3 regions of the Mitsuokella sp. AF21-1AC genome follow, and region 1 is predicted to be linked to each of the others. Evidence: a T-box and tRNA genes for the amino acid it is inferred to sense, from the RefSeq annotation. Region 1 holds a T-box; the other regions hold tRNA genes.

Region 1 (9,891 bases):
CGCGGCTCGGGGAACCGGGATTGGCATATTTCAAGAAACGTGGCATCCGTCCTGAGACGATTGAGGAATTTCAACTCGGTTTTGCACCACTTGCCTGGGATAAGTTGTCCACGGCTTTCTTGAAGCGTGGAATCAAGCAGGAATTTTTATTGGCAAGCGGCCTCGCGGCTGAGCGTCGTAACGGCAACGGCCTTTATGACAGATTCCGAGGCCGCGTCATCATCCCGATTGCGGATGAACGCGGGCGAGTGGTTGGATTCGGCGGCCGGGTCCTCGATGACTCGACCCCGAAATACTTGAATACGCCGGAAACCGTGATCTTCAACAAGCGGCGCATCCTGTTCGGACTGGACCGCGCTCACCGCGCCATCCAGCGCGAAGGATACGCCATTGTCGTGGAGGGCTACATGGATGCAATCTCTGTTTTTGACGCTGGCGTCGAAAACGTTGTCGCCTCTTTGGGAACGGCCTTTACGCCGGAACACAGCAAACTGCTCCTGCGCTATGCGCCGGTGATCTGCTTCTGCTACGACAGCGATGAGGCCGGCCAGAATGCGACGATACGGGCCCTGTCGATTGTCCGCGATACAGGAGCGGAGGTCCGGGTCATCGTCGTGCCGGATGGCAAGGATCCGGATGAATACATACGGAAGCACGGCGCAGAGGCCTTTCGCGTCCTCGTGCAAAAGGCCATGCCGCTCGTGGAGTACCGCCTGCACTACGTGCTCTCTCACATGCGTTACGATACGCTGGCCGGGAAGGTACAGGCCCTGCAGGCCATGATGCCCGTGCTCGCGGGCATCCGCAAGCCGGCTGAGCGCAGTGAATACGAAAAAAAGCTTGCACAGGCCCTGATGCTCGATGAGGGCGTCGTGCAGGCCGAACTGGCCCGCTATCGGCCGGAGGTCCTGCCGAAGGAGACGAAGGCCCCTGTGCGTCAGGCTGTCGTGCAGCAGGACGATGCCCTGCGCCGGGCCGGACGCATCGTCATCCGCATGGCCTGGCAGGATCCTGCCGTCCTCGCCCACGTGGAGACAATCCTCACGCTCGAGAAGCTGGCAGACCCCGTGCAGCGCGAAATCCTGCTGCTTTTGAAGCAGGGCCTTTCAGAGGGGCGTCCCGTGGATGAGGCCATGACGGCCGGCTTGAGCGATGAAGCGTCCGCAGAGCTTTCTCGCGCCCTCGTCGAGAATCTCGGGGGACGGGAGGAAACCCAGGCTTATGAGGACTCGCTCAAGGTACTCAAGAAAGCGGAGCTCAACGCATTGTATATGGAACACAGCCGCAGGGCCAATGAATACCTGCAGGCTGGCAATAAGGCGTATCTGGATGAATTGAATGAGGTAAATAAGATCAAACATGAAATGGATGAATGGTGAACTGTTGACGAATTTATGGATGGGACGTCTGGAAAGGGGGCAGTCGAATGGCTGAAAAGAAGACCGCAAAGGCTGCTGGCAAGAGCCGCAGCTCTGAGATCATAGAGAGCCTGTTATCGAAGGGAAAGAAGAATGGTGGCACGCTGACATATGGAGAGTTGGTGGATGCCCTGCAGACGCAGGATCTGTCGCCGGATGAGATTGACGCCATGTACGATATGTTCAGCAAGCGTGGCATCGAGATCGTGGATGATTCCAACAGCGATTCCCATGATGACGATGTGGATATGGATGTGGACAAAGCTGACGAAGATGTGGAAATCGACCTCAGCGTACCGGAAGGTGTCAGCATCGATGATCCTGTGCGCATGTACCTCAAGGAAATCGGCCGCGTCCCCCTGTTGACAGCAGAAGAAGAGGTTGCACTGGCCAAACGCATGGAGGCTGGTGATGAAGAAGCCCAGAAGCGCCTGGCGGAAGCTAACCTGCGCCTGGTCGTCAGCATCGCCAAACGCTATGTCGGCCGCGGCATGCTCTTCCTGGATCTCATTCAGGAAGGCAACCTGGGCCTCATCAAGGCCGTGGAGAAATTCGATTACAACAAGGGCTATAAATTCAGTACGTATGCGACCTGGTGGATCCGTCAGGCCATCACGCGCGCCATCGCGGACCAGGCCCGTACCATCCGCATCCCGGTACACATGGTCGAGACGATCAACAAGCTCATCCGCGTGTCGCGCCAGCTCCTGCAGCAGCTCGGACGTGAACCGACCCCGGAGGAAATCGCCAAGGAAATGGAGATCAGCGTCGAGCGCGTGCGCGAGATCATGAAGATCGCGCAGGAACCGGTGTCGCTCGAGACGCCAATCGGCGAGGAAGAGGATTCGCATCTCGGCGATTTCATCGAAGACCAGGATGCAACGGCACCTGCCGATGCGGCTTCATTCATGCTGCTCAAGGAACAGCTCGAGGACGTCCTCGATACGCTGACGCCGCGTGAGGAAAAGGTTCTGCGTCTGCGCTTCGGACTCGACGATGGCCGTGCCCGCACGCTCGAAGAGGTCGGCCAGAATTTCGGTGTCACGCGCGAGCGCATCCGCCAGATTGAGGCCAAGGCCCTGCGCAAGCTGCGCCATCCGAGCCGCAGCCGCAAGCTCAAGGATTTCCTGGACTGAGTCAGGATTTGAGATTCGTGCATAAAAATAACCTGTTTCATGTTTGGCATGGAACAGGTTATTTTTTGTATCAACTAAAAAAAATTTTTTGCGTTTCTGACACAGGAAAGCGGGAGACCGGCGCTGGATGTTCTGGCCATGACGTATATTTGCCAGATGGAACAGGACAATTTTTTTGTCGGCAGGTATTGACATATCCCTGTACACACCCTATAATAATATCTGTTGTTGATATTCCTCGATAGCTCAGCCGGTAGAGCACCTGACTGTTAATCAGGCTGTCGCAGGTTCGAATCCTGCTCGAGGAGCCATAAGCATTGTAAGGGTGTAACAGTTGTTACACCCTTTTTGTTATGTTATGATAGTGTCATAGTCTGAAAAGGGGGACTTCCTCATGCATCTTGATGATCGACTGCAAGCGTTGGCCGACTTTGTTCCGGAGGGCAGCCGCGTGGCGGATATCGGCACCGATCACGGGTACCTGTCCATCGCGCTCGTCCAGGCGGGAAAAGCGGATTTTGTCGTGGCCAGCGACAAGAATGCCGGCCCCTTCGAGGCTGCGAACCGCACGGTCCGGGAAGCCGGGCTCATGGACAAGATCTCCGTGCGCCTCGGCGACGGACTCGCCACCGTGAAGCCGGGTGAGGTGGATACGGTCTGCATCGCCGGCATGGGCGGCGTGCTCATGACGGACATCCTGAACGCATCACAGGATGTCGTCGCGAAGCTTACGACACTGATTCTGCAGCCTCAGAGCGCAGCAGCCGAACTGCGCCGCTGGCTCTATCACAGCCACTGGCATATCGTCGACGAGTCGTTGGCCATCGCGGATGGCCGCATCTATGAGATCATCAAGGCCGAACGCGGCAAGCGCAAGATGCCGGAGGAGATCCTGCTGGAGATCGGACCCGTGCTCTGGGAAAAGAAGCCGCCGCTTCTGCGCCATCACATCGAATCGCTGCTGTTCCAGCAGCGGCGCGTGGCCATCGGCATGGAAAAGAGCAAGCGGGCCCTGTCCTCCAAGAAGTATCAGAAAGTAAAAGATCGCATCAAAGAGTTGGAGGCGCGTTTATCGTGGTAAAATGTCAAGTCATACTCGATGCCATCGAGCGCATCGCACCCAGGCATCTGGCGGAGGAATGGGACAATCCCGGTCTTTTGGTCGGCAGCCCGGCACAGGAGGTCGGCAGGATCCTCGTGGCGCTCGATGTCAGTGATGAAGTCGTTCATCAGGCCATCGAGCAGGGCGCGAAACTCATCGTTGCCCATCATCCGCTCATCTTTCATCCGCTCAAGAAGCTGCGCACGGATCTGCCGCTTGGCCATCGTCTGTCCGTCCTGCTGAAGCATGATATCGCCGTCGTGGCGGCGCATACGAATCTCGACATCGCACAGGGCGGCGTCAACGATGTGCTGGCAAATGCCATCGGCCTTTCAAAGCTTTCGAGCTTCATCATCACGGAGCAGCATGAAGACGGCGCGGCCGAGAGCCTCGGGCGCATCGGCTTCCTGCCAGCGCCCATGACCATCCGCGACTTTGCGGCAAAGGTGCGCGAGGCACTGCCGACACAGCACGTGCGTTTCGTGGATGCCGGCGCCCGCCCCGTGCGTAGGGTCGCGCTCTGCAGCGGTGCCGGTGCAGAATTCATCGGCAAGGCGGCCATGATGGGAGCCGACGTTTACGTGACGGGCGATGTCAAGTATCACGACGCCCAGCAGGCAGCGGAACTCGGCATGCACCTCATCGATGCCGGCCATTTCGGCACGGAATTCCCCGTGGTCAGTGCACTGGCGGCGCGTCTGCGCCAGGAACTTCAGCAGGTACCGGGCGAGGTCCGGGTCCTTGAGGACCAGTCTTCCCGTGATTTCTTTGAATTAGCCTGACGATTATGCGTCGGAGAAAGCAGGGGAATATTGTATGGTCAAGAATGCTTTGCGGAAACACACGGCACGTTATGCTCAGATCACGATCGGCTGCACGCTTGTCTGCCTGGGCTTCAACTTGTTTTTGATACCGGCCCATCTGATGACGGGCGGTCTAAGTGGTATTGCACTCATTGTTTACTATTTGGCGGGACTGCCCGTCGGCATGCAGAATATCGTCTACAATCTGCCAATCCTTTATCTGGCCTATCATGTATTCGGCAAGCTCTATGCCGCTGATACGATCTTTGGCACGGTCGTGCTCTCCATCATCCTCGATGCGACGCACTTCATGGTGGATTGGAACGTATGTGCAGACCCGATGCTCAATTCGATTTTCGGCGGCGTGCTCGCCGGCGCGGGCTTTGGCATGGTCTTCCGCTCGAACGCCAATACCGGCGGACTCGACGTCATCGCCGCCATCACGAAAAAATATTATTCGATTGATGTCGGTACGGTCGTCTTCCTGTTGAACTTCCTTATCATCATCGGGTCCATGGTCCTGTTTGGCATCGAAGTGGCCCTGTTCAGCCTTGTGTCGATTTATGTGACGGCTGAGCTCACGAACCGCGTGGCCGCCGGCCTCAATCGCGAGAAATCCATCGTCATCGTCTCGCCGCAGGCCAAGACCATCTGTGCGGACATCATGGAGAATGTGCATCGCGGCGCAACGTTCATCGACGGCCGCGGCGGCTTCGCCGAGGAACCGAAGAACATCCTCTTCGTCGTCGTGAGCCTCACGCAGGTCAGCCGCGTCAAGACGATTGTCGATCATCATGACCCGCAGGCCTTCATGATTGTCTCGGATACCTCCGAGGTATCGGGCAAGGGCTTCACGCTCGAATGCGAGAGCTACGAGGATGCACGGCGCAAATGGAGGCAGACGCACGAAAAGCAGCTGGCCTTTCAGACGGGGAGCGGCCGGGATGCGGGAAACAGTTGACGGCAGGCGCGTTCCCCGCTATAATAAATCATATGTAAACACGTAAAATCCTTGGATGCAGAGCAGTAGGCGCGGAACGCCCAAAGAGAACCGGCGGCAGGTGTGAGCCGGTGACACGAAACGCTGAACTCGCTGCGGAGGAGCAGCTGGGAAACCCTTTTGGAAGGAAACGGCTGACGCCTGCCACGTTACGGCACCGAGAGGATGCTTCGGCATCAAGCAGGGTGGTACCGCGAATCATCGTCCCTGGCTGTCTGAAAAGACGGCCGGGGACTTTTTGTTTTTAGGAGGAAATCAGCATGGAAAGATATTCGCCGCAGGACATCGAGTCGAAATGGCAGCAGAAATGGGAAGCGGAAGAGGTCTACAAGACGGAAGCCGACCCCAACCGCCCGAAGTATTACGCACTTGAGATGTTCCCGTATCCGTCGGGCAATCTGCACATGGGCCATGTGCGCAACTACGCCATCGGCGATGTCATGGCGCGCTACAAGACGATGGAGGGCTTCAACGTCCTGCACCCGATGGGCTTCGACTCCTTCGGCATGCCTGCTGAGAATGCCGCCATCAAGCACGGCGTCAAGCCGGCCGACTGGACGTACAGCAACATCGAGAACATGGAGAAGCAGCAGAAGAAGCTTGGTCTTTCCTATGACTGGGACCGCGAGGTCAAGACGTGCGATCCGTCGTACTACAAGTGGACGCAGTGGCTGTTTGAGCTCTTCTACAAGCGCGGCCTCGCCTACAAGAAAAAGGCATCGGTCAACTGGTGCGACACCTGCGGTACGGTGCTTGCCAATGAGCAGGTCATCGACGGCAAATGCTGGCGCTGCGACCATGAGGTTCACAAGAAGGATCTCTCGCAGTGGTTCCTCAAGATCACGGATTATGCCGATGTGCTCTTAAAGGACCTCGACAAGCTCAAGGGCTGGCCGGAGCGCGTCAAGACGATGCAGGACAACTGGATCGGCCGCAGCGAAGGCCTCGAGTTCAACCTTGAGGCACCAGAGCTCGGCACCTCGATTGCCGCCTACACGACGCGTCCCGATACGGTCTACGGCATCACGTTCCTCGCGCTCGCTGCCGAGCATCCGCTCGTCGACAAGATCTGCGAGAACAATCCGAAGGCCGAGGAGATCCAGGCTTTTGTCAAGCGCACGCGCAATCAGAGTGAGATTGAGCGCACGTCGAGCGAGTCCGAGAAGGAAGGCATCTTTACGGGCGCTTACTGCATCAACCCGTTCAATGGCAAGAAGGTGCAGATCTGGGTCACGAACTACGTCCTCGCCGACTACGGCACGGGCGCCGTCATCGGCGTGCCGTCCGAGGATTCGCGTGACTGGATGTTCGCGACGAAGTACGACATCCCGAAAATCATCACGCTGCAGCCGCGTGACCACGAGCTCAAGCTCGAGGAGATGACGGAAGCCTACACGGACAAGGACGGCGTGCTCGTCAATTCCGCGGAATTCACGGGGCTCGATATCAAGGCTGCTATGAAGGGCATCATGGACAAGGCCGAGAAGGAAGGCTTCGGCAAGCGCCGCGTCAACTTCCGCCTGCGTGATTGGCTCATCTCGCGCCAGCGTTACTGGGGCGCACCAATCCCGGTCATCAACTGCCCGCACTGCGGCGAAGTCCTCATGCCGGAAAAAGACCTGCCGGTCATGCTGCCGGAGGACGTTTCGTTTGAGCAGGGCTCGCTCTCGCCGCTCGCGTCGAGTGAGAGCTTCGTCCACTGCAAGTGCCCGAAGTGCGGCGCCGATGCGACGCGTGAGACGGATACGATGGATACGTTCATCTGCTCTTCGTGGTACTATCTGCGCTATACAGATCCGCACAACGACAAGGAGCCGTTCGCCAAGGACAAGGTCAACTACTGGGCACCTGTCGACCAGTACATCGGCGGCATCGAGCACGCCATCCTGCATCTCCTGTACTCACGCTTCTTCACGAAGGTGCTGCACGACGCCGGCCTCGTCGACTTCGATGAACCGTTCACGAACCTCCTGACACAGGGCATGGTCCTCAAGGACGGCTCGAAGATGTCGAAGTCCAAGGGCAATGTCGTTTCGCCGGAGGAAATCATTGCGAAGTATGGCGCCGATACAGCACGCCTCTTCATCCTGTTCGCCGCACCGGTCGACCGCGACCTCGAGTGGAGCGACCAGGGCGTCGAGGGCTCGTACCGCTTCCTCAACCGCGTCTGGCGCATCCTCGGCCACTTCGAAGACGCCATCAAGAACGGCCCGGAGAAGTACGACATCACGAAGCTCACGAAGGACGAGAAAGATCTGCGCCGCGTCCTGCATGTGACGATCCGCAAGGTTACGGAGGACGTGCGCGACCGCTTCATGTTCAATACGGCCGTATCGTCCATCATGGAGCTCGTCAATGCCTTCTATGGCTTCCAGGACAAGGAGCTCAACGCCGGCCTCGCCCGCGAGGTGGCCGAGAACCTCATCAAGCTCCTGGCCCCGTTTGCCCCGCACATTACGGAAGAGCTCTGGAGTCGCCTGTTCGCCGGTCAGGGCAGCGTCCATCAGCAGAAATGGCCTGCTTACGATGAAGCGGCCACGAAGCTCGATGAAATTGAGATCGTGCTGCAGATCAACGGCAAGGTCCGCGACAAGATCACGATCCCTGCCGATACGGACCGCGCGGGCATGCAGGAAATCGCCATGAAGCTGCCGCGCACGCAGGAGCTCACGGCTGGCAAGGAAATCGTCAAGGTCATCTGCGTGCCGAAGAAGCTTGTCAATATCGTGGTCAAGGGCTGAGCCGTCAGCAGGCTGCCTGGCCGCTTATAGAAAATGCCGCATCTGGTCAAAACGACCGGCTGCGGCATTTTCATTGTGATACCAGGGACTCGCAAGAAAGACTTTCTCCGCAACCGGGGATATGATATACTAATTTTTGTTTTACGAAACGGGCGGCAGGAATGCCAGGTCAGGGGCCAAAGAGCCAAGAAAGGAAGAGAACATGAGCGTATTGGAAGTATCCCATCTGTCCCACAGTTACGGTGGCCGGGAGATTTTTGAAGATGTATCGTTCCGCCTGCTCAAGGGGGAACATGTGGCACTCGTCGGTGCGAACGGCGAGGGCAAATCCACATTCATGTCCATCATCACGGGCAAGCTGACGCCGGATGCGGGGACCGTGACCTGGGCGAAGCGCACGAAGGTCGGCTACCTTGACCAGCATGCCGAGCTCAAGGCAGGCATGACGATCCGCGAGACGCTGCGCACGGCATTTGACCACCTTGTGCAGCTCGAGCAGGAGATGCTGGCGGTCTATGACAAGATGGGCGAGGCCTCGCCCGAGGAGATGGATCAGCTCATGAAGGATGTCGGCGACATCCAGGACATCCTCGATGCCGGCAGTTATTACACCATCGATGCGCGGATCGAGGAAGTCGCGGGCGGCCTGGGCCTCAGGGACATCGGCCTCGAGCGCAGGGTCGACGAGCTATCGGGCGGCCAGCGCACGAAGGTGCTTTTGACGAAGCTCCTGCTCGAGAACCCGGAGATACTGCTGCTCGACGAGCCGACGAATTACCTCGATGCCGAGCATATCAGCTGGCTGACGAACTACCTGCAGAATTATGAGAACGCCTTTATCGTGATCTCGCACGATGTGCCGTTCCTCAACGCCGTGACGAATGTGATCTGGCATGTTGACAACCTCAAGCTCACGCGCTACACGGGCAGCTATGAGAAATTCGAGGAGATGGCCGCACTCAAGCGCCGTCAGGAAGAAGCCGCCTACGAACGCCAGCAGGCCGAAATCAAGAAGGAGCAGGACTTCATCCAGCGCAACAAGGCACGTGTCGCGACGCGTGGCATGGCCAACAGCCGCCAGAAGAAGCTCGACAAGATGGAGGTCCTGACGAAGCGCCAGGAGAAGCCGAAACCGCACTTCCATTTCCAGCCGGACCGCACGCCGTCGCGCTTTGTCATCGAGGCCAGACGCCTTGTGCTCGGTTACGATACGCCGCTGACGAAACCAGTCGACATCAAGGTAGAGCGCAATAAGAAAATCGCCATCCGCGGCACGAATGGCCTCGGCAAGTCGACGCTCCTGAAGACCATGCTCGGCCTGATTCCGCCCATCTCGGGCGAGCTCGAACAGGGCGAGTTTGTTTCCGTCGGCTATTTCGAGCAGGAGGAAGCCAAGGGGAACATGAATACGGCGCTGGAGGAGCTCTGGCAGGAATATCCGGGCATGTCGAATTTCGAGGTGCGCGCGGCGCTCGCTTCGTGCGGCCTGACGAATGAGCACATCACGACGAAGATGACGGCGCTCTCTGGCGGTGAGGCCGCCAAGGTCCGCCTGGCCAAGATCATGCAGAAGCCGGTCAATCTGCTCGTGCTCGACGAGCCGACGAATCATCTTGATGTGGAGGCAAAAAAAGAGCTCAAGCGTGCGCTGAAAGAGTACAAGGGTACGCTTTTGCTCGTCTCGCATGAAC
Region 2 (9,891 bases), on a different contig from region 1:
CACGGCTCGAGCACGCACAGCGGCAAGATCCCGCACCGCAGCGGCGGCCGCCTCGAGAAGAAACATGAGATCGAGACGCTGCGCCGGGCGCTCAAGGAGTGCGTCGCGCAGGAAGAGTATGAGAAAGCCGCAGAGCTGCGCGACCGCGTGCGGCTGCTCGAGAAGGAACTGGAGGAGAAGGAAGGGGGCCGTGCCGATGTCCGTTAATACGCTTTTGCGCGACAGCAGCCTTTCCTGGCTGGCCGCTGAGGGCAGGGAGAGCGATGTCGTGCTCGCAAGCCGGATCCGCTTGGCCCGCAACTTCCGTCAGGTGCCGTTCCCGAACCGGGCGGATTTCAACCAGCTCGCCGAGGTGCGCCTGCAGGTCGAGAAGATCCTGCCGGGCATTGCCGCGGATCTGCAGCAGGATTTTGATTTGCTCGATATGGAGCGCCTGAGTCCGCTGCAGCGCGATGTGCTCGTGGAGAAGCAGCTCATCAGCAACAACTTCATCCAGAATCCGCAGCATCGCGTGGCGTTCATCACCGAAGACTGCCGCACGAGCATCATGATCAATGAGGAGGATCACCTGCGCATCCAGTGCATGGCGCCGGGGCTCGACCTCGATACGCCGTTTGCCAAGGCCTCGCATATCGATGATATGATTGAAGACAAGCTCGATATTGCCTTTGATGAGAAGATGGGCTATTTGACCTCGTGCCCGACGAACCTCGGCACGGGTCTGCGCGCGTCAGTGCTGCTGCATCTGCCGGGACTCGTCTTCACGCACAATATCGAGAGTATCGTCAACATCTCGCCGCAGCTTGGCCTGGCCATCCGCAGCGTGTACGGTGACGAGAAAGAACGTTTCGGCAATCTGTTCCAGATTTCCAATCAGCTGACGCTGGGCTTCTCGGAGAATGAGATCATCGAGAACCTCAAGACGGCTGTCATGGAGATCGTTTCCCATGAGCGCCAGGCGCGCAAGGCCCTGGCCCTCTACATGAAGGAACGCCTCGAAGATGAGGTATGGCGTGCCTATGGCACGCTGCGCTACGCGCGCCTGCTGTCGGAACAGGAGGTCTTGGAACTCTTATCGAAGGTGCGCCTTGGCATCGATCTCAAGCTCATCAACGAGGTCGCGGCCGATTGCTTCGCCGAGATCCTCATCAGCAGCCGCACGAGCTACCTGCAGAATGTTGCAGAGAATGAGAATTTATCCAAACATGAAATAGACAGGCTGCGGGCCAATCATGTGCGCCAGGCACTTCTGGCACATGCCCGCGGCCAGGAGGCTCCAAAATGAATTATCGCAATCATTTTACCAGCCGTGCCATCAAGGCCATCGAATTCGCGCAGTACGTGTCGCGCAATCTCGAACAGGACTACATCGGCACGGAGCATATCCTGCTGGGCCTCCTGCATGAGGAGGGCAGCGTGGCCTATGAGGCGCTGTCAGCAGTCGGACTGAACTTCGACACCGTCATGCAGAGGGTAGAGGCAATGGTGTCCGGCGAGACGGATTATCCGTCGGACAATCCCTACTATACGCCGCGGGCCAAGCGCGTCATGGAAGGGGCCGTCGAGGAGGCACAGAGCCTTCGCCATAATTACATCGGCACGGAACATATCCTGCTGGCCCTGCTCGAGGAAACGGAGGGAGCGGCGACGGAACTCCTCATCAGCCTGGGCGTGGATTTCGACGCCCTGCAGGATGAGGTGCTGGCGCGCATCGACAGCCCGCATCCTGAAGGCGACGGCGAGGCCTCAGCCGGCCGCGGTGAGGCGCGCGGCCGCACGCATCAGCCGATGATGGTGGAGCGCTTCGGCCGCAACCTCAACGATGTGGCCAAAGAGGGCCATATGGACCCCGTCATCGGCCGCGACAAGGAAATCCAGCGCGTCGTTCAGATTCTTTCGCGTCGCACGAAGAACAATCCCATCCTCATCGGCGAGCCGGGCGTCGGCAAGACGGCCATCGCTGAGGGGCTGGCGCAGCGCATTGTGGAAGGCACCGTCCCGTACATGCTGCGCGACAAGAAAGTCATCTCGCTCTCGATGGCTTCGCTCGTGGCTGGTGCCAAGTATCGTGGTGAGTTTGAGGAACGCCTCAAGGGGCTCATCGACGAGATCCGTAAGGATGGCAGCATCATCCTGTTCATCGATGAGATGCACACGCTCATCGGCGCCGGTGCGGCGGAGGGCGCACTCGATGCGGCCAATATCCTGAAGCCGGCGCTCTCGCGCGGCGAGATTCAGATCATCGGTGCAACGACGCTTGACGAATACAAGAAGCATCTGGAAAAGGATGCAGCCCTTTCCAGAAGGTTCCAGACCATCATGGTCGAGGAGCCCGATGAGGAAGATGCCAAGAAGATTTTGTATGGCCTGCGTCCCAAGTATGAGGATTTCCACCGTGCGCATATCGAGGACGAGGCCATTGATGCGGCCGTGCGCCTTTCGCAGCGGTACATCACGGACCGCTTTCTGCCGGATAAGGCCATCGACCTTATGGATGAAGCCGCTTCCAAGGTCCGCATGAAGCAGGTGGCTCAGCCGGATCACCTGAAGGACGTGCGTGCCAGACTCGACAAGCTGCAGAGTGATAAAGAGGCAGCCATTGCCGCGCAGGATTACGAGCGCGCGGCGAAGCTTCGCGACAAGGCCCAACTTGTGAAAGATGAGCTTGATGAAGCCAAGCGCAAGCTCGAGAAACGCGGCACGAGCCGCATTGTCGTGCGGGCTGACGACATTGCCGATGTCGTGGCGCAGTGGACGGGCGTGCCCGTCAGGCAGATTGCGGCCAAGGAATCCGACCGGCTGCTGCATATGGAGAAGATCCTTGCGCGCCGCGTCGTCGGCCAGCAGGAAGCGGTGGAAGCCGTTTCCAAGGCGGTGCGCCGCGCGCGGGCGGGGCTCAAGGATCCGAAGCGTCCCATCGGCTCGTTCCTGTTCCTCGGACCGACGGGCGTCGGCAAGACGGAGCTTGCCAAGGCGCTGTCGGAAGCCCTGTTCGGCACGGAAGATGCCATCATCCGCTTCGATATGTCCGAGTACATGGAAAAGTATGCAGTTTCCCGCATGGTCGGTGCGCCTCCGGGCTACGTGGGCTATGAGGAAGGCGGTCAGCTCACGGATGCCGTGCGCCGCAAGCCGTATTCCATTATCCTGCTCGACGAGATCGAGAAGGCGCATCCCGATGTCTTCAACATCCTGCTGCAGGTCCTCGACGATGGCCGCCTGACGGATGGCAAGGGCAGGACCGTGGATTTCCGCAATACGGTCATCATCATGACGAGCAATGCGGGCGCCGATCTCCTGCGCCGCACGGGCGGTTCACTTGGCTTTGCCGTAGGCGGCGACGACGGAGACAACGGAGAAGAAGCCGGGAGAAAACGCGTGCTGCAGTCCATCCGCCATGTGTTCAAACCGGAATTCCTCAACCGCATCGATGAGCTCATCGTCTTCCATCCACTCGGCCGCGCCGAGCTCGAGCGCATCGTGGATATCCTGCTGCGGGATGTCCGCAAGCGCCTGCAGGAACGTGACATCCGCCTCGACATCAGCCCGGCGGCCAAGAACAAACTCGTGGAACAGGGCACGGATTTCAAATACGGTGCCCGTCCCCTGAAGCGGGCCATCCAGAAGCTCGTCGAGGACCGCATCGCCGAGCGGCTGCTCGCACGCGAATTCCGTTCCGGCGATACCATCCTCGTGCGCAAGAGCGGCGATGAGCTGACGTTTGCGCGCAGGGAGGACAAGGATGAAACGGACGAAAAAGCGGCTCAGCCGGCAGGGGGCGTCCATGCCAAGGAATAAGCTGCTGCCGGAAGGATATGGGGCAAGGTTCTGGAACTTCTGCCAGAATCTCATCTGGGCGGTCGTCTGGCTCGGCCGCTGGACCATCCGCCTCGTGCGGAAGTTGCTGACAAGAGAGAAGTGAGGTGTCGCGATTGCCCAAGAAAAAGAAGACCGTCTATGTCTGCCAGGAATGCGGGTACGATACGCCGAAGTGGCTCGGCCGCTGTCCGGGCTGTGGTGCCTGGAATACCATGGTCGAGGAAACGGTGACGCCGGAACCGGCGTCGGGAGGCCTGCGCCTCGGGCTCTCCGATGCGCGCAAGCCACAGCCGATTGCCGAGGTTCGCATTGAGGATCTGCCGCGCTTTGCGACGGGCTCGGGCGAACTTGACCGCGTGCTCGGCGGCGGCGTCATTCCGGGCTCCATGGTGCTCATCGTCGGCGATCCCGGCGTCGGCAAATCGAGTCTGACGCTGCGCGTCTGTGCCGAGGTGGCGCGGGGCGGCCGCAAGGTGCTTTACGTGACCGGTGAGGAGAGCACGCGGCAGGTGCGCATGCGGGCCGACCGTCTGCACGCGCTGGCGGATTCCCTGCTCGTCGTCAGCGAGACGAATCTCGAGACGATTGAGCAGCACATCCTTGCCGAAAAGCCGAAGCTTCTGGTCATCGATTCCATCCAGACCATATTCAAGCCCGATGTGCAGAGTGCGCCGGGCTCCGTCTCCCAGGTGCGCGAATGCTCCGTCGATTTATTGCGCATTGCCAAGACGAATGGCATCGCGGCGTTTATCATCGGCCATGTCACGAAGGATGGCACGCTCGCGGGACCGCGCGTCCTCGAGCATATCGTCGATACGGTGCTCTACTTCGAGGGGGAGCGCAATGCGGAGTATCGTGTGCTGCGCGCGGTCAAGAACCGCTTTGGCAGCACGAACGAGCTCGGTCTGTTCGAGATGCGCGATGTGGGGCTCGTCGATGTACCCGATGCTTCGAAACTCTTTTTGTCGGACCGCGAGCAGGACTCCGGCACGGTCATCGTGCCGACCGTCGAGGGCACGCGGCCGCTGCTCGTGGAGCTTCAGGCCCTCGTGGCGCCCACGCCGTATGTGCCGCCGCGCCGCACGGCTGATTCCGTCGACGTCAAGAGGATCCAGCTTCTGCTGGCCGTGCTCGAGAAGCGCGTCCATCTTTCAATCGGCGCCTGCGATGTTTACGTCAAGGTGGCCGGCGGCATCCGCATCGATGAGCCGGCGGCTGATCTCGGCCTCTGCGTGGCCATGGCTTCGAGCTTTGCCAACCGGCTGCTGCGGCCCAAGACCATCGTCTTCGGCGAGGTCGGGCTCTCCGGCGAAGTCCGGGCTGTCAGCCAGGCGGACCTGCGCATCCATGAAGCCAAACGCCTGGGCTTCCAGCACGTCGTCCTGCCTATGAAGAATTACCGCCAGCTTAAGGATACGATTGAAGGGATTTCGCTCTATGGGGCGGAAACCATCGGCGATGCGCTGCGCCTGGCCATGCCGAAGGCATAGACAGGACGCCGTGACGTGTTATAATAGAATCATCCGCAGAAAACCTTCCTCGGCTGGGGAAGGTTTTTCTTGTGAAGAAAAAAACGACTTCTGGGAGGGTATGATATGCCTCGATTATGTGATAGGGCGGGCTGCGTCAGGCGGGCCGGCCTGCTCGTCTTTTTCCTGTTGTTCCTGTTGCTGCCGGCCTCGCTGGCGCAGGCGGAAGAGCCTGAGGTTACGGCGGATGCGGCCATCCTCATCGATGCGCAGACGGGCCGCGTGCTCTGGTCGAAGCATGGTGAGGAGCGCCATTATCCGGCCAGCATGACGAAGATGATGACCTGCATTCTGGGCATGAACAGCCTGACGCCCGACAGCCTCGTGAAGATTTCGCCGCTCGCGGCGCAGACCGAGGATACGCCGCTGCAAATCGCAGCGGGCGATACGATGCGCTTTGAGGAAATCCTGCGCGGCATGATGATGGCATCGGACAACGGGGCGGCGGTGGCCATTGCGGAAGCAGCGGACGGCAGCGTCCCCGACTTTGTCGCGCGCATGAATGAAAAAGCGGCGGAGCTCGGCATGACCGGCACGCATTTCGCGAATCCGAACGGGTTGACGGATGAAGACCACTATTCGACGCCTCACGATATGGCACGGCTGGCACAGTATGCCATGCGGAATCCCGTGTTCCGCGATATCGTGCGCCAGCAGCAGCGCACGATCCGCTGGGAAGAGCCTGCAGGCAAGCAGCTGCTCGTGGAGAACACGAATGAGCTCCTGGGCCGCTATGAGGGCATCACGGGCATCAAGACGGGCTGGACGAAGGCGGCCGGCGGCTGCCTGGCCGCTTCGGCGGAACGCGGCGATGTCAGGCTCATCGCCGTGGTCATGCATGCGGCGAGCGAAGAGGACCGCTTCAAGGATATGCGGCGCATCCTGGATTACGGCTTTGCTGAGACGACTATGGCTGCCGGGCCGACGGCCTCCGCATGCAAGCGTCACGTCTGGGTCAAGGGCGGCGTTCATTCGCGGACCAAGGTGGTTCCGGCGGGGGATATCTATTATCCGCTGCTGCCGGGAGAATCTGCCGAGCATTATACGATTTCGTATGACCTGCCGAAGGTCATTGCCGCGCCCATCGAGCCCGGCGAAGCCGTCGGCAAACTCATCCTGTCATACGACGGGCAGCCGGTCGGCAGCGTCGACCTCATCGCCAATCCGGTGGAGCCGGGATTCTCGCTCGGTTCCTGGCTCGTGGGCGTCTTCGAGGGCGTGCTGACGTGGCTTTGATGCCTGTTTCCTGCGCCTGGCATGCGGTTGACAGTGGCAAGACGATTATATTATAATGTCCCTATGCGGATGTGGCGGAATTGGCAGACGCGCTGGATTTAGGATCCAGTGCCGCAAGGCGTATGGGTTCAAGCCCCTTCATCCGCACCAGAGCAAAGTTCGGGGTTGTCACACGGAGGAAACTCGGTGGGGGCAGCCCCGTTTTATTATGAAAGGATTTCCATTACCATGAATATCTTGCACGGCCTGCGCCGGCTCTCGTCCTTCCAGCTCATCGTGCTGAGCTTCCTGCTGCTCATTGCCATGGGCACCATGCTGCTCATGACGCCGCTGGCGACGAGCGACGGGCGCGGTACTAGCTTCCTGTCGGCCTCCTTCACTGCCGTTTCGGCTTCGTGCGTGACGGGACTGACCGTGGAGGATACGGCTTCCTACTGGTCGTTCTTCGGCCAGCTCGTCATCCTCATCCTCATACAGATTGGCGGCCTTGGCGTCGTGACCATGGCCGTGGCCGTCACGATGGCCTCGGGGCAGCGCGTGGGCCTCATGCAGCGCCATACGATGCAGGAGGCGCTCTCCGCGCAGCAGCTCGGCGGCATCGTCCGCCTCCTGCGCTTCATCCTCAAATTTACGATTGGGGTGGAGTTTCTCGGAGCCTGCCTGCTCGCGCCGGTCTTTATCCGCGATTATGGCTGGCAGCACGGTATCTGGATGGCGTTCTTTCACGCCATCTCGGCCTTCTGCAACGCGGGCTTTGATCTTCTGGGGAGCCGCGGCGGCGGTTCCCTGATGGCCTATGCCGCTGATCCTCTGGTCAATCTGACGATCATGGGGCTCATCGTGGCCGGTGGCCTGGGCTTTCTGACCTGGGCTGATCTCATCACGCACCGCCATCACGTCAGTCACTGGACGTTCCAGACGCGCATCATCATGATCATGACGGCTGTGCTCATTTTCCTGCCGGCCCTTTTCTTCTTCACGCAGGAGCTGGCGGGCACGGATGCCTTCACGCGGTTCTGGCAGGCACTGTTTCAATCCGTCACGCCGCGCACGGCCGGCTTCAATACGATGAACATCGAGGATCTGAGCGAGGCCGGGCGCTGCCTGATGGTGCTCCTGATGCTGACGGGCGGCGCCCCAGGGTCGACCGCAGGCGGCATCAAGGTCACGACGGCCTTCACGCTCTTCATGGCCATGATTTCGGCCCTGACGATGAAGCGCGATGTCGAATGCCTGTCGAGGCGCATGCCGATGGAGGCGCTGCAGCATGCGCTGGCCATCTTCATGATGTACTTGTTCCTGTTCATGGGCATCAGCATCTTCATCAGTGTCTTTGACCATGCAACCATGATTGACTGCATGCTGGAAACGTCATCGGCCATCGGCACGGTCGGCCTTTCCATCGGCCTGACGGAGAAATTGTCGCCGCTGTCTCAGGGGCTCTTGATGTTCCTGATGTATTTCGGACGCGTCGGCGCCCTGACCATGATTTACGCCCTGCACAGCAGGAAGAGCGCGGCGCGGCGCCGCCTGCCAGAGGGCAAGATTACCATCGGCTGACGATGGCAGTGAGGTGTAAAAAATGAAATCCATATTACTGATCGGGCTTGGCCGCTATGGCCGCCACGTGGCCCGCAAGCTGCATGCCATGCATCACGAGATTTTGGCCATCGACAAAAACGAGGACCTCGTCAATCAGGTGCTGGCTTATACGAACAATGCCCTGATTGCCGACACGACCGACAGGCATTTTCTTGAGTCGCTCGGCGTCAGCAATTTCGATACGTGCATCGTAGCAATCGGCGACGATTTCCAGAGTTCTCTGGAGACGACACTGCAGCTGCGAGAGCTCGGTGCGCGCTATATCGTAGCCCGTGCGTCAAGCAGCATCCATGAGCGCTTCCTGCGCCGCAACGGTGCCGATGAGGTCGTCTATCCGGAGAAGCAGCTGGCTCTCTGGACGGCCATCCGCTACGGCTCCAACCACTTGCTCGATTACTTCGAGCTTAGTCCCGGCTATGCGGTCTACGAGATCTCGATGCCGGCCGTTTGGGCGGGACACACCATCGGGGAGCTCGATATCCGCCGCAATTACCATGTCAATGTGCTCGGCATCAAGGTTGGGGGCAGCCTGACGGTGGAGATCACGCCTCAGACGATGCTGCGGGCGGAGGATTCCATCCTGGTCCTCGGCAAGCAGGAGGACATGGAGCGTTTCGTGAAATTCTGAGCATCGCGCAAAGACGCTGTATCCGGTGCTGCCGGCAGGAAAATCGGCCCGCCTGTTGAATACCTGTAGAAAAGGAGTGTTGCAGTTTGAAGACCAAAAAATTATTTGAAGAGAATGTCATGCTGCAGTCCTGTGAGGCAACGGTGCAGGCTTGTGAGCCAGCCAAAGACGGCTACCGGATTGTCCTGGATCAGACGGTCTTTTTCCCGGAGGGCGGCGGACAGCTCAGCGACCGCGGCGTGCTCAGGAACGGCAGAGATGCCATCGAGGTCCTGCATGCTTCGGAACGGGACGGCGTCATTTATCATAAGACGAAGCAGCCGCTTGCTGCAGGCATGCTCGTGACCTGTCAGCTCAACTGGCAGGAACGCTTTGATCACATGCAGCAGCACTGCGGGGAACACATGCTGTCCTATGCGTTCTGGAAGCTCTACGGGGCGGATAATGTGGGCTTCCACATGCACCCTGACATGGTTTCCATCGATATCAGCCGCGAGGTGGATTATGAGGAGGCCATGGCAGCTGAAGCCATGACGAATCAGGCCATCGAGGAAGACCGGCCCATCCATGTGGAGCTCGTGCCCGCAGAACATGCGGCCAAGCGGCCGCTGCGCAAATTCAACGACAAGCTCAAGGGGCTCCTGCGCATCGTTTCCGTCGAGGGCAACGATTCCTGCACCTGCTGCGGCACGCATCCGCCGACGACCGGCATGGTGGGGCTCGTCAAGGTCCTCAAGGTGGAGCGCCATAAGGGCGGTTCGCGCATCAGTTTCCTCTGTGGCCGCGAGGCCCTGCAGAAGATGGATGTCTGGATGCGGGCGGCACAGGACGTTTCCAATCGTCTCTCGGTCAAGGAAGAAGAGATCGCTGCGGGGGTCGAGCGCCTCGAGGAAGAAAAGAAGGCACTCGGCGCGCAGGTCACAGCCCTTACGGACCGGCTGCTCGACTACGAGCTGCGCGAGATGGACGCCAAGCCGGTATTTGATCAGGCGGGCCATCGCAAGCTCGTCTTTATCCGCGAGGATCTGACGCCGTCACAGGCCAAGGCCCTTGCCAAGAAAGCACTCGAACGGGAGC
Region 3 (9,891 bases), on a different contig from region 1:
CTCCGGATGTCTTCAAGGTTTCGGGCCGCGGCGAGCTGCATCTGTCCATCCTCATCGAGGAGATGCGCCGCGAGGGCTACGAGCTGCAGGTCGGCAAACCGGAAGTCGTCTACAAGACGATCAACGGCCAGCTCTGCGAGCCGATCGAGAACCTGACGGTTGAAGTGCCGCAGGAGTACATGGGTGCTGTCATGGAAGGCCTCGGCACGCGCAAGGCTGAGCTCACGAACATGACGGAGACGGCCGGCTACATGCGCCTCGAGTTCACGATCCCGGCACGCGGCCTCATCGGTTTCCGTTCCGAGCTCCTGACGAGCACGAAGGGCAATGGCATCATGAACCACGTCTTCCACGGCTATGCTCCGTACAAGGGCGACATCCCGGGCCGTACGCGCGGTTCCCTCGTGGCATTCGAGCAGGGTGAGACGACGGGCTACGGCATCTACACGCTGCAGGATCGCGGCACGATGTTCATCTCCCCGGGCCAGCAGGTCTACGAGGGCATGATCGTCGGCGAGAACTCCCGCGAGAACGATATCGATATCAACCCGTGCAAGAAGAAGAACGTATCCAACATGCGCACGTCCGCTTCGGATGAGGCCATCCGCCTCACGCCGCCGCGCATCCTGTCGCTCGAGCAGGCCATCGAGTACATCAACAGCGATGAGCTCGTTGAGGTCACGCCGCAGAATATCCGTCTGCGCAAGGCCATCCTCGACCGCACGGTCCGCGGCCGCGCAGCCAAGAACGCACGCAAGTAAGACGTTACGCTGCTTGTTTTTTGTAAAAAATCCTGCTGGATGTGAATTCCAGCAGGATTTTTGCATTTTTTGACGAAATGTGGTATCATGTCGATAGTTAAATGTAAATTTACACCGTATGTCGGTATCAGCAAGACGTCGAGATGATTGGATTTCAGCTTGGAAGGACGAGATGAGTATGAGCGGTATGGAGAAAGTGAAAGGCAAACTCACGGGCCTCATGGATATGATTCTGCCATGGGAAGAGGAAGAAGTCGAAGAAGAAGAGGTCCTCGAGACGAAGTCTCAGCAGGAACAGCGCAAGGCCGGCCAGCAGAAGGCTGCGGCGCAGGCATCTTCCGTGAGAACGGCAGAAGAGTACAAGGTTTCGGGTGGCAGCTCCATTTTCTTTGCACCGGCTGAAGAACGCCGCACGACGGCCGCTCCGTCCTACCGCGAGCCCTCTCATGCGACGACGCGCCGCCAGTTCACGGTCCATACGACGAAGGTCGCCGAACTGCGCGTCAAGATCTACGTGCCTGAGGATTTCGACCTCGTGACGTCGATTGCCGATGACCTCAAGGCCGGCAAGGCTGCTGTTGTCAACTACGAGAGTGTCGCTGCCGAGGAGCAGCGCCGCATCTGCGATTTTGTCAATGGTGCCTGCTACGTGGTCAACGGCTGCGCAAAGCGCATTTCCGAGCAGATTGTCCTCTACGCACCGGAAGGTGTCGATGTGGCGGAAGCGATGCCGGCAGCCCTCACGGACTGAGGTCCCGGTGTCCGCTCATTTGTTGAAGGTTCTCAGCCTGTCCCAAGGTGGGGCAGGCTTTTCCTTTTGCCTGCCTCCCGCTTTGCTCGCATCTGCGGCAGGTGGAGACAGGCGGAATTTCACGAGGAAAGGTGATAGTGATGAAACAGGAAAATGAGGTACTCGAAGGGGTATTGCAGGAATTCTCGAAGCTTGCGGCCATCCCGCGCAAGTCGGGCCATGAACAGGCTGTCAGCGACTTCCTGAAGTCGTATTTGACGGAACTCGGCTGCACGGTGACGCAGGACGAGGTCAACAGCATCATTGCGGACAAGCCGGCAGCTCCTGGCTTTGAACAGGCGCCGCTGACGATCCTGCAGGGCCATATGGACATGGTCTGCGTCGCGGAGGAAGGCTATGCGTACGATCCGCTCAAGGATCCCATCAAGCTCGTACGCGACGAGAAGTATTTGTCGGCAGAGGGCACGAGCCTCGGCGCCGACGACGGCATCGGTGTGGCCGAGGGCATCTACGTGCTGAAGCATGCGAAGAACCACGGCCCGCTGCGTCTCATCGTGACGGTGGACGAGGAGCAGGGCATGACGGGCGCCATCAAGCTCGGCGCTGAGCACCTCAAGGATGCTTCCTTCCTCATTAACTGCGACAGCGAGAATTATGACGAGCTGACCGTCGGCAGTGCCGGCAGCGTCAACCTCGATTTCACGCGCGAGCTGCGCCGTGTGCCGGCCGAGAGCCAGCATGCCTGGACGATTGAGATCCAGGGCCTGCTCGGCGGCCATTCGGGTGAGCGCATCGGCGACGGCCGCGGCAATGCCATCCGCACACTGGCCATGGCGCTGACGGCCCTGCAGAAAGAGGGCGAGATCGAGCTCATCTCCTTCACGGGCGGCAAGGCGCGCAACGCCATCCCGAACACGGCCCGGGCCGTCATCGCGACGGAACTGCCGCGCGAGAAGATGGTGGAGGTGCTGCGCGACATCCGCACGCGCTTTGCGAAGATGTACGGCAATGTCGACCCGACCATCGACATCAGCCTCGCACCGGCCGAGATGCCCGAGCAGGTCATCAAGGCCGGCGACACGCAGCGTCTGCTGCGCCTGCTGACGATCCTGCACACGGGCGTCTACGCGATGTCATCGGTCATCCCGGGCCTCGTCGAGACGAGCGCGAACCTCGGTGTCGTCAATATGAGCGAGGATGAAGTGGAGGTCCAGTTCTTCCCGCGCTCGGCCATCGACCAGAAACTCGACGAGTTCCGCCAGTATGCCGAGACGATTGCCGCGCTCACGGGCTTCACGGCCCACATCGGCACGCAGTCGCCGGGCTGGAAGGAAAACAAGGACAGCCGCCTCGCGAAGATCGTGGCGGAGACGTTTGAGGAGCAGAACGGCAAGCCCATGAAGGTCGAGACAATCCACGCCGGCCTCGAATGCGGCTGGCACTTCCTCAAGAATCCGCAGCTCGACATGGTGTCCATCGGCGTGACGACGTGCGACATCCACAGCCCCAATGAGCATCTCGTCCTCGCCACGGTCAAGCCGCAGGTGGATCTGATCCTCGCGACACTCGAGAAGATCGCTGCGCTGCACTGACGGCCGCTTGGGGCATAACGAAAAGAACATAGAGGGTAGGCCCGCGTGCGAATGCTTTGTACGGCGGGCTCCTTTTTATATAACGTAGCGTGTCTGCTCTTTGTTTCATCCCTTTTTCAACGGAATCGCAACTTTTTTTAAAATAAGTGTTGACAAGAACGCAGATTGCCCATATAATAATACATGTCGCTGAGACAGAGCGACACAAAAGAAGAACGGCCCGGTAGTTTAGTTGGTTAGAATGCCGCCCTGTCACGGCGGAGGTCATGGGTTCAAGTCCCATTCGGGTCGCCATTCATGCGGAAATAGCTCAGTGGTAGAGCACCACCTTGCCAAGGTGGGGGTCGCGAGTTCGAGCCTCGTTTTCCGCTCCATTTTTCGGCGACATAGCCAAGTGGTAAGGCCGAGGTCTGCAAAACCTTTATCCCCAGTTCGATTCTGGGTGTCGCCTCCAATTTTATATCATGCGGAAATAGCTCAGTGGTAGAGCACCACCTTGCCAAGGTGGGGGTCGCGAGTTCGAGCCTCGTTTTCCGCTCCATTTTATTTTGGCGACATAGCCAAGTGGTAAGGCCGAGGTCTGCAAAACCTTTATCCCCAGTTCGATTCTGGGTGTCGCCTCCAAGATGAAATGCAGCCCGGAAGGTTTTCCTTCCGGGCTTTTTGTTTGCCTGTAATCACCTGCGATTGCCTGTAATAAGTTAGGAGTGTCTTTGATGGCCAATGAACCTTCCCGTATCACCGATAATCTGCTCAACGTGTTCAACTATTGCTTCGTCGAGACGGTACCGTACGCGTTCTTCAAGCCGAATCCGGAACGCGACATCGCCGTGAATCTCGTCGACAAGGAATATCACTGCCCGGGCTGCGGCAAGGTGACGCGCGTCGTCTATCAGAAGCGTCCGCTGACGTATTATTCGAAAGGCAAGCTTGCCGAGGAACGCCGCATCTACGACAAGCTCGGCAAGGAATTCCCGTTCATGGGAGAGATCCATGCGGGCAAGCCCTTCACGAATGAGGCCATCGGCTACTGCCGTGCCTGCGCCGGGCAGGAAATCCTGAAGTCGGAGGAGCCCGGCCAGCGTGTCGCGAACCTCTCGCTCCGGCTGCACAGCGAGGATGAGCTCGTCGTGGCCAAGGCCCGTGCGGCCATGGAGCAGTCGCTCAAGGACTGGCTGGCCGGCGTCGAGAAGCCCGAGGACTTCCTGCAGTACCAGCTGACGGATTTTGCCGCCCTGCGCGACTTCATCTGTGCCGTCATGCTCGAGGACACGCAGGCCGTCAGTCAGACCCTCGCCGACTACCGCACGAAGATCGCGGCGCTCGAGGAGGAGATCCGCGCGCTGCTCTCAGAGCTGCCGGATACCTGGCGTGCCTATGCGGCGCGCTCGACGGGCGTCTATGAATCCATGAATGACAAGATGTATCATGAGTACACCGTCGCGTTCCCGCAGCCCGGCACGATGCCCGAGGATTACTACATCTACCGCCCGCTCGAGAAGAGCCGCGTGCTGATGTTCCTCGAACAGCCGCGCATCGAGACGCTCGAAGAGCTCCTGATGGAAGTCGGCTTCCACGGCGAATGGATTGATCTCGTCAACCAGCGCATTCAGCAGCTGTTGCCCGAGGCGTAATCATCGCGGCAGGCTCGTGCTTCGTTATGCATATATATGCAAAATGATCTTGTTTGTGGCGTTCGTATCTGTAGAAAAAGCCAGACAATCGATGTGCCTGGCTTTTCTTATATTTTCTTCAATGACCCGTTAGGTGCTATGTTAGGTGCTGACCTCTGTTTTTGTCATCAAAAAAAGCTCCGCGGAAACCCCGCGAAGCCTTGTGTTGCAAGTGGTGCCGAAGGCCGGACTTGAACCGGCACGTTGTTGCCAACGGCAGATTTTGAGTCTGCTGCGTCTGCCAATTCCGCCACTCCGGCAAAATGACATCACTCATGCGTCATTAACGTAATACATTTTAGCATTCATCTTTCCTTTTGTCAACCCATCCCATAAATCAGCCTTCCCCGTGCACGGGGAAGGGGGACCGCGATAGCGGTGGAAGAGGTCCATTTTCTTAGAAAAGGTGGCCCGAAGACGTCTTTGAGCTGGCTAGAGAAAATCCTGGCTTTTGCTGATGTGTGTTCTATGATATAATGAAAAAAAATAAAATGATGAGAAAGGCGGGAGGTTTGTGATGGATGCCGAACAGGAAATCCGGGCATTCCTGTGGGAATGGACGCGCAAGACCGTTGATTTGGACGATTTGCAGCGAGCCTTTGCTGCTATGGACTATGAGACCTTTCATCAGGCCATGGCAGCGTTGCTGCGCGATGGGAGCCTGACGCGGGTGGCATCGCGCGGATCGGATTTTCGCGGCTTGCCGCGGCGCTGCCGCCTTGCACGCGGGCGCCTCTGCCCGGCGGCCGATGCCATCCAGCAGGATATTGCACGGCACGGCTTGGCTGCCTCGCTCGACTTTTCCTTTTATTATGGACATCCGCTCACGTTCTGGCAACAGGATCTTGCGCACATCCTCCAGCTGAGCCAATGGCTGCAGCATACGGCTGCCAAGCAGCCGCTGACGGTTTCTGATCAGCAGCGTTCCTGGGATATCTTTCGCGATGAAAAATTCCTGTTGACTACAGAAGGAGAAGTGTTGCTGCATCGTCTGCATCTCAGCTGGCAGGATATCGGCGTCAAACGGGAGTGGGAACCCCTGATGATGGCGGTCCATCCTTCTGCCTTGCAGGGCGATATTTGCCATCATCTGGTGCTGGAGAACAAGGCTCCGTATCATAAGCTGCTGCCGTATTTCGCAGAGCTTGGCTTTGCGTCTCTGGTTTTTGGCGCCGGCTGGAAGATCGCGGGCAATCTCGCGGCCCTGCCTCGGCAGGCGGGATGTCCAGAGGCTCATCACATTGCCTGGTACTTTGGCGACTTTGACTGGGAAGGGCTTAAAATCTTCCAGTCTGTGTCCACCTGCCCCGCCGTCGAGGTACGGCTCGCCGCACCGTTTTACCGGGCGTTTTTGCAGCAGCAGGCACCGCAGGGCAAGGAGCAGCAAATACCTGATGAGGCGGCCTGGCGGGCTTTTTCCCACTGGCTGCAGCCGGAGGAGACACGGAAGTTCCGGCAAATCTTAGAGAATCATCGGTATTATCCGCAGGAAGCCCTGTCGGCAGCGGATTTGCTTACATGTGGAAAGGAATTACGGAATGGAATCGGAACACTTTGCTGAACGCATGAAACGCATTCTGCTCATGGAACCGTTGTACCGTCTTGGCAGGCGGCAGTTCGGGCAGAAAGGTGAACAATCATATTCTGGTATGGAGCTGGGCCTTCTGGCACTGCTCTTTTTCTTTGAGCAAATGCTGGACGGCAAGCGTGAGGCCGGCATCCGGAACCTTGCGCTTTTTCTGCAGCAGCAGACGCAGGGCTGTCTCTTCCCCGTAGAGAAGGGGGAGGAAGCGTATGAGCAGCTGGCCCGCGATATCGTGGGCGTTTTCCGCCCGCAGACCGGCCGGCGCAATGAACAGGTCTTTTTCGACTGGGAACAGGGCAGAGAGGTGAGGGCCCGTTATTCCTATCTTAAGGCAGACCGCGCCGACATCCATGCCAACGAGCAGTATTATGTCCTTGATGAACAGGGACTCGAGCTGATCTTTGCGACGAAGGAGTATTTCAGCGAGTACCAGCTGTCCATCAACCAGCTCATATTGCGCAAGCAGCTCGAGAAAGGGCAATTTGTGCTGGCCCTGCGTCAGATCGAGGAGATGCGGCTCGATGTCGAAACGCTGCGCAATCGCATGGACAGAATCCGTCAGGAAATCCATCGCAACATCGTCTCGCAGGAGACGCTGGAGCATTATCGCAGGATTGTGGCTGATTTCAACCAGCGGCTCAAGAGCGAGGAAGATGCCTTCACGGAACTCCAGACCTTTGTGCGCGATACGAAGGAGCGCATCCGCGGCAATCCACAGGCTGACCCCGAGCGGCGTGCCTATACGAACATCCAGGCCGTGGAGCGCCATCTTGCGCATGTGCATGCGCTTCATCGCGAGCTCTTGAAGGCCGGTATTGACCTCGGTACATCAGCGCTGGCTGCGGCTGAAGAAGCGCTGTATTTCACAGGCGTGGACAGTTTCAATTATGAACAGGAGATCACGAGCCGCATGTTCGCCTCGCCATTGCCTTTGACGGCAGCCCGCCGTCTCGTCGAGCCTTTCCTGCCGCTGCAGGCCTGCGAGCTCTGGTCGCCGCTTACGATCTTCCTGCCGCAGCGCCTCGAGAAGCTGGAGCGGGAGAGCCGACAGGAAGCATTTCCGGAGATTGACGATACGGAGGTCCATGGTGAGAAACTTCAGAATGTCCAGGAACATTATGCGGCCATTGTGCGCAATTTGCTGGATTTCCTGGGTCTCGGCAGGAAGACGACGCTGCAGGCGTTCTGCGCGATGCTTGAGGAGCAGCGGTCCGCCTGGTGCAGCGAGAAACAGTTCTACGTCTTTTGGATGCTGCTGCACCGGCAGCACTGCTTGCATCTTAATCCTGAGCGCATCGCGAGGGACTCGGTCTACGCGCGAATCCCGGCGGTCTGTCCGGAACTTCTATCAATTGAAGTGCAGGAACGATCGGGTTTTGTGGAACTTGATGGCTATACGATCAGCGATATGGATATCACCGTGACAGTGGATGGAGATGAGAAGCTATGATAGAAGATAATGTGATGCTGGCCTTTGACATCTATGCGCGTCTGGCAGCCAGCGGCCAAGTGCGCAAGGCGGAGATTTCCGCCTACTGGGAGAATGAGGAAGTCCGCCATTTCGTGGAGCGCTTCGTCGGGCAGGTGCAGTGTGTGCTGATCAGCGATGCCGATTATCTGTATCTTCTGCCGGCCTCACTTGAATCGCCGTTCCATATCAGCAATGAGGCGTTCAAGAAACGATACATGACATCGAAAGCGGTCAATATGGACATTTACCTGTTGTACCTTTCCATCATTGTCCTGTTCGGCTGCTTCTACGACAGCTATCAGACGCAGGAGCCGGCGGACTTCGTGAGCATGAGCACCTGGCTTGAAGCCATGAACGGCCGCATCGAATCGCTGCACCGCCATGACGAGGAGACGCTCAAGGCTGCTGAGGGCGCGATGAATTTCAATTGGCTGACGCTCATGCGGAAGTGGGATGACCTCGACAGCATCAAGGAAACGGCCAGGAAACAGGACGCCCGGACAAACAGCCGCCTGAGCTTTTTGAACATGGCCAGATCCTTCCTGCTGCAGCAGCATCTCGTGCGGGAAATCGGCAACGACGAGCTCGTGCTGACGGAAAAGGCAAGGGCCATCTTTGCGAACTACTTCATGGAAGCGAGCTATAACAACGGCATCCTGGATTTCATGTATGAACTGGATCACAAGGACGTGCAGGACGGGGAGAAAGGAGCGGATGACCATGCCATCCATCAGTAGGATTCGCTTTACGAATGTGGTCTATGACCATGGACACAAACGCTACATCGATACGATCTTTCGCTTTGACGGCTACAATGCCATCCTGCTGCTCGAGAATGGCGCGGGCAAGACGGTGTTCGTACAGACGCTCATACAGGCGGTGCTGCCGCGCAAATCCGTGGCGCAGCGCAAGATCCAGGAAACGCTGCAGCTCAGCAACTCAGCGGCGCATATCGCCGTGGAGTGGATTCTTGAGGACCGGCCGCGCCGCTATGCACTGACGGCCGTGACGCTTTTCCGCAACAGCAAGGACCAGCTCGGCAGCCAGGAATTTGCCATGGAGTACACGCCGGAATCCTCCGTTCGCCTCGATACGCTGCCATTCGTGCAGAAGGAGGGCAGCAGGGAACGGCCGGCGACGAAAGAGGAAATGACCGCATTCTTCCGCAGTACGGCGGAACGCCATATGCTGGCTCATTTCTTTTCGGAATATGATACCTTGCAGGCCTATGAGGATTACATCGAAGAGCACTTCAAGCTCATCGCGTCGGAATGGGATAAGATTGCGGCCATCAACGAGACGGAGGGCGGCGTCGAGGCGTATTTCAACAATTGCCGCACGACGGCAGAGCTCGTGGACCGCCTGCTGATCCCGACGGTGGAGGAAGGTCTGGCGGCGGCCGCTCATGGTCAGCAGAAAGGTAATGGCTTTGCTGCGCTTTTTGAGAGCCAGCGCGAACATGTCAAGCAGCAGATTCGCCTCGAGAAACGCATCGGGGAGATGCAGGGAATCCTCGCGCAGATGCAGGATTATACGGCCGTGAAGAAGGCACAGTATGAGGCGGAGCAGGAGCTCCTGCATCAGAATGGACTGCTCAAGGCGTACGACCAGCAGGTACGCCGCGCGCGGGCTGCCTGTCAGCAGGAACAGGAAACGCTGGTAATGCGCCAGCAGGAAAACGATGCCCAGCGCCAGAAGAACCGGGAAATCCTGTCGGCCTGCCGCGTGGCGGCCGCTGAGGCTGCCTGTGAGGAGGCACGAGCTGCTTATGAAGAAGCAAAACGCGCGTCTGACGATGCGGCACAGGCGTATCGGGATAATCAGACCATGTCCGCCAATCTCAGCTATGCCCGTAGGAAACAGGAGCTCGCACAGGCCGAGGGCCTGCTTGCCGAGCGTCAGCGGGCACTTTCTCTCCTGGCAGCCGACCAGAAGACGCAGGAGCTTGCCGCCCAGCTCAAGGAGAATGGCGCCTGGCTTCATGGATGGTTCCAGCAGCAGGAGCAGAAGCATGAAGCGCGCATCCAGGAAATCCGGCAGCAGCGGGAGACGCAGAAG

The links. The T-box of region 1 lies ahead of leuS (leucine--tRNA ligase). A T-box ahead of a tRNA ligase gene usually reads a tRNA of that ligase, here a tRNA-Leu.
Region 2: it has a tRNA-Leu gene. The T-box ahead of leuS (leucine--tRNA ligase) is inferred to sense a tRNA for this amino acid. The anticodon was not compared.
Region 3: it has a tRNA-Leu gene. The T-box ahead of leuS (leucine--tRNA ligase) is inferred to sense a tRNA for this amino acid. The anticodon was not compared.

What each region holds. Positions count from the first base shown of each region.
Region 1 is NZ_QRVW01000007.1:314-10,204, reverse strand. Features, by position in the region: gene dnaG (DNA primase) at 1-1,379, shown strand, start outside; gene rpoD (RNA polymerase sigma factor RpoD) at 1,427-2,554, shown strand; tRNA gene DWX75_RS03760 (tRNA-Asn) at 2,790-2,865, shown strand; gene DWX75_RS03755 (class I SAM-dependent methyltransferase) at 2,949-3,635, shown strand; gene DWX75_RS03750 (Nif3-like dinuclear metal center hexameric protein) at 3,629-4,438, shown strand; gene DWX75_RS03745 (YitT family protein) at 4,473-5,420, shown strand; T-box leader at 5,464-5,671, shown strand; gene leuS (leucine--tRNA ligase) at 5,720-8,200, shown strand; gene DWX75_RS03735 (ABC-F family ATP-binding cassette domain-containing protein) at 8,403-9,891, shown strand, end outside.
Region 2 is NZ_QRVW01000001.1:104,141-114,031, forward strand. Features, by position in the region: gene DWX75_RS00515 (UvrB/UvrC motif-containing protein) at 1-207, shown strand, start outside; gene DWX75_RS00520 (protein arginine kinase) at 197-1,285, shown strand; gene DWX75_RS00525 (ATP-dependent Clp protease ATP-binding subunit) at 1,282-3,798, shown strand; gene DWX75_RS12035 (hypothetical protein) at 3,785-3,922, shown strand; gene radA (DNA repair protein RadA) at 3,933-5,309, shown strand; gene DWX75_RS00535 (D-alanyl-D-alanine carboxypeptidase family protein) at 5,415-6,584, shown strand; tRNA gene DWX75_RS00540 (tRNA-Leu) at 6,650-6,734, shown strand; gene DWX75_RS00545 (TrkH family potassium uptake protein) at 6,813-8,144, shown strand; gene DWX75_RS00550 (TrkA family potassium uptake protein) at 8,167-8,814, shown strand; gene DWX75_RS00555 (alanine--tRNA ligase-related protein) at 8,901-9,891, shown strand, end outside.
Region 3 is NZ_QRVW01000002.1:88,152-98,042, reverse strand. Features, by position in the region: gene typA (translational GTPase TypA) at 1-761, shown strand, start outside; gene DWX75_RS01305 (cell division protein SepF) at 949-1,512, shown strand; gene pepD (beta-Ala-His dipeptidase) at 1,653-3,104, shown strand; tRNA gene DWX75_RS01295 (tRNA-Asp) at 3,322-3,398, shown strand; tRNA gene DWX75_RS01290 (tRNA-Gly) at 3,404-3,478, shown strand; tRNA gene DWX75_RS01285 (tRNA-Cys) at 3,485-3,558, shown strand; tRNA gene DWX75_RS01280 (tRNA-Gly) at 3,571-3,645, shown strand; tRNA gene DWX75_RS01275 (tRNA-Cys) at 3,655-3,728, shown strand; gene DWX75_RS01270 (hypothetical protein) at 3,821-4,738, shown strand; tRNA gene DWX75_RS01265 (tRNA-Leu) at 4,951-5,037, opposite strand; gene DWX75_RS01260 (DUF2399 domain-containing protein) at 5,295-6,338, shown strand; gene DWX75_RS01255 (replicative DNA helicase) at 6,316-7,812, shown strand; gene DWX75_RS01250 (DUF6063 family protein) at 7,809-8,570, shown strand; gene DWX75_RS01245 (hypothetical protein) at 8,554-9,891, shown strand, end outside.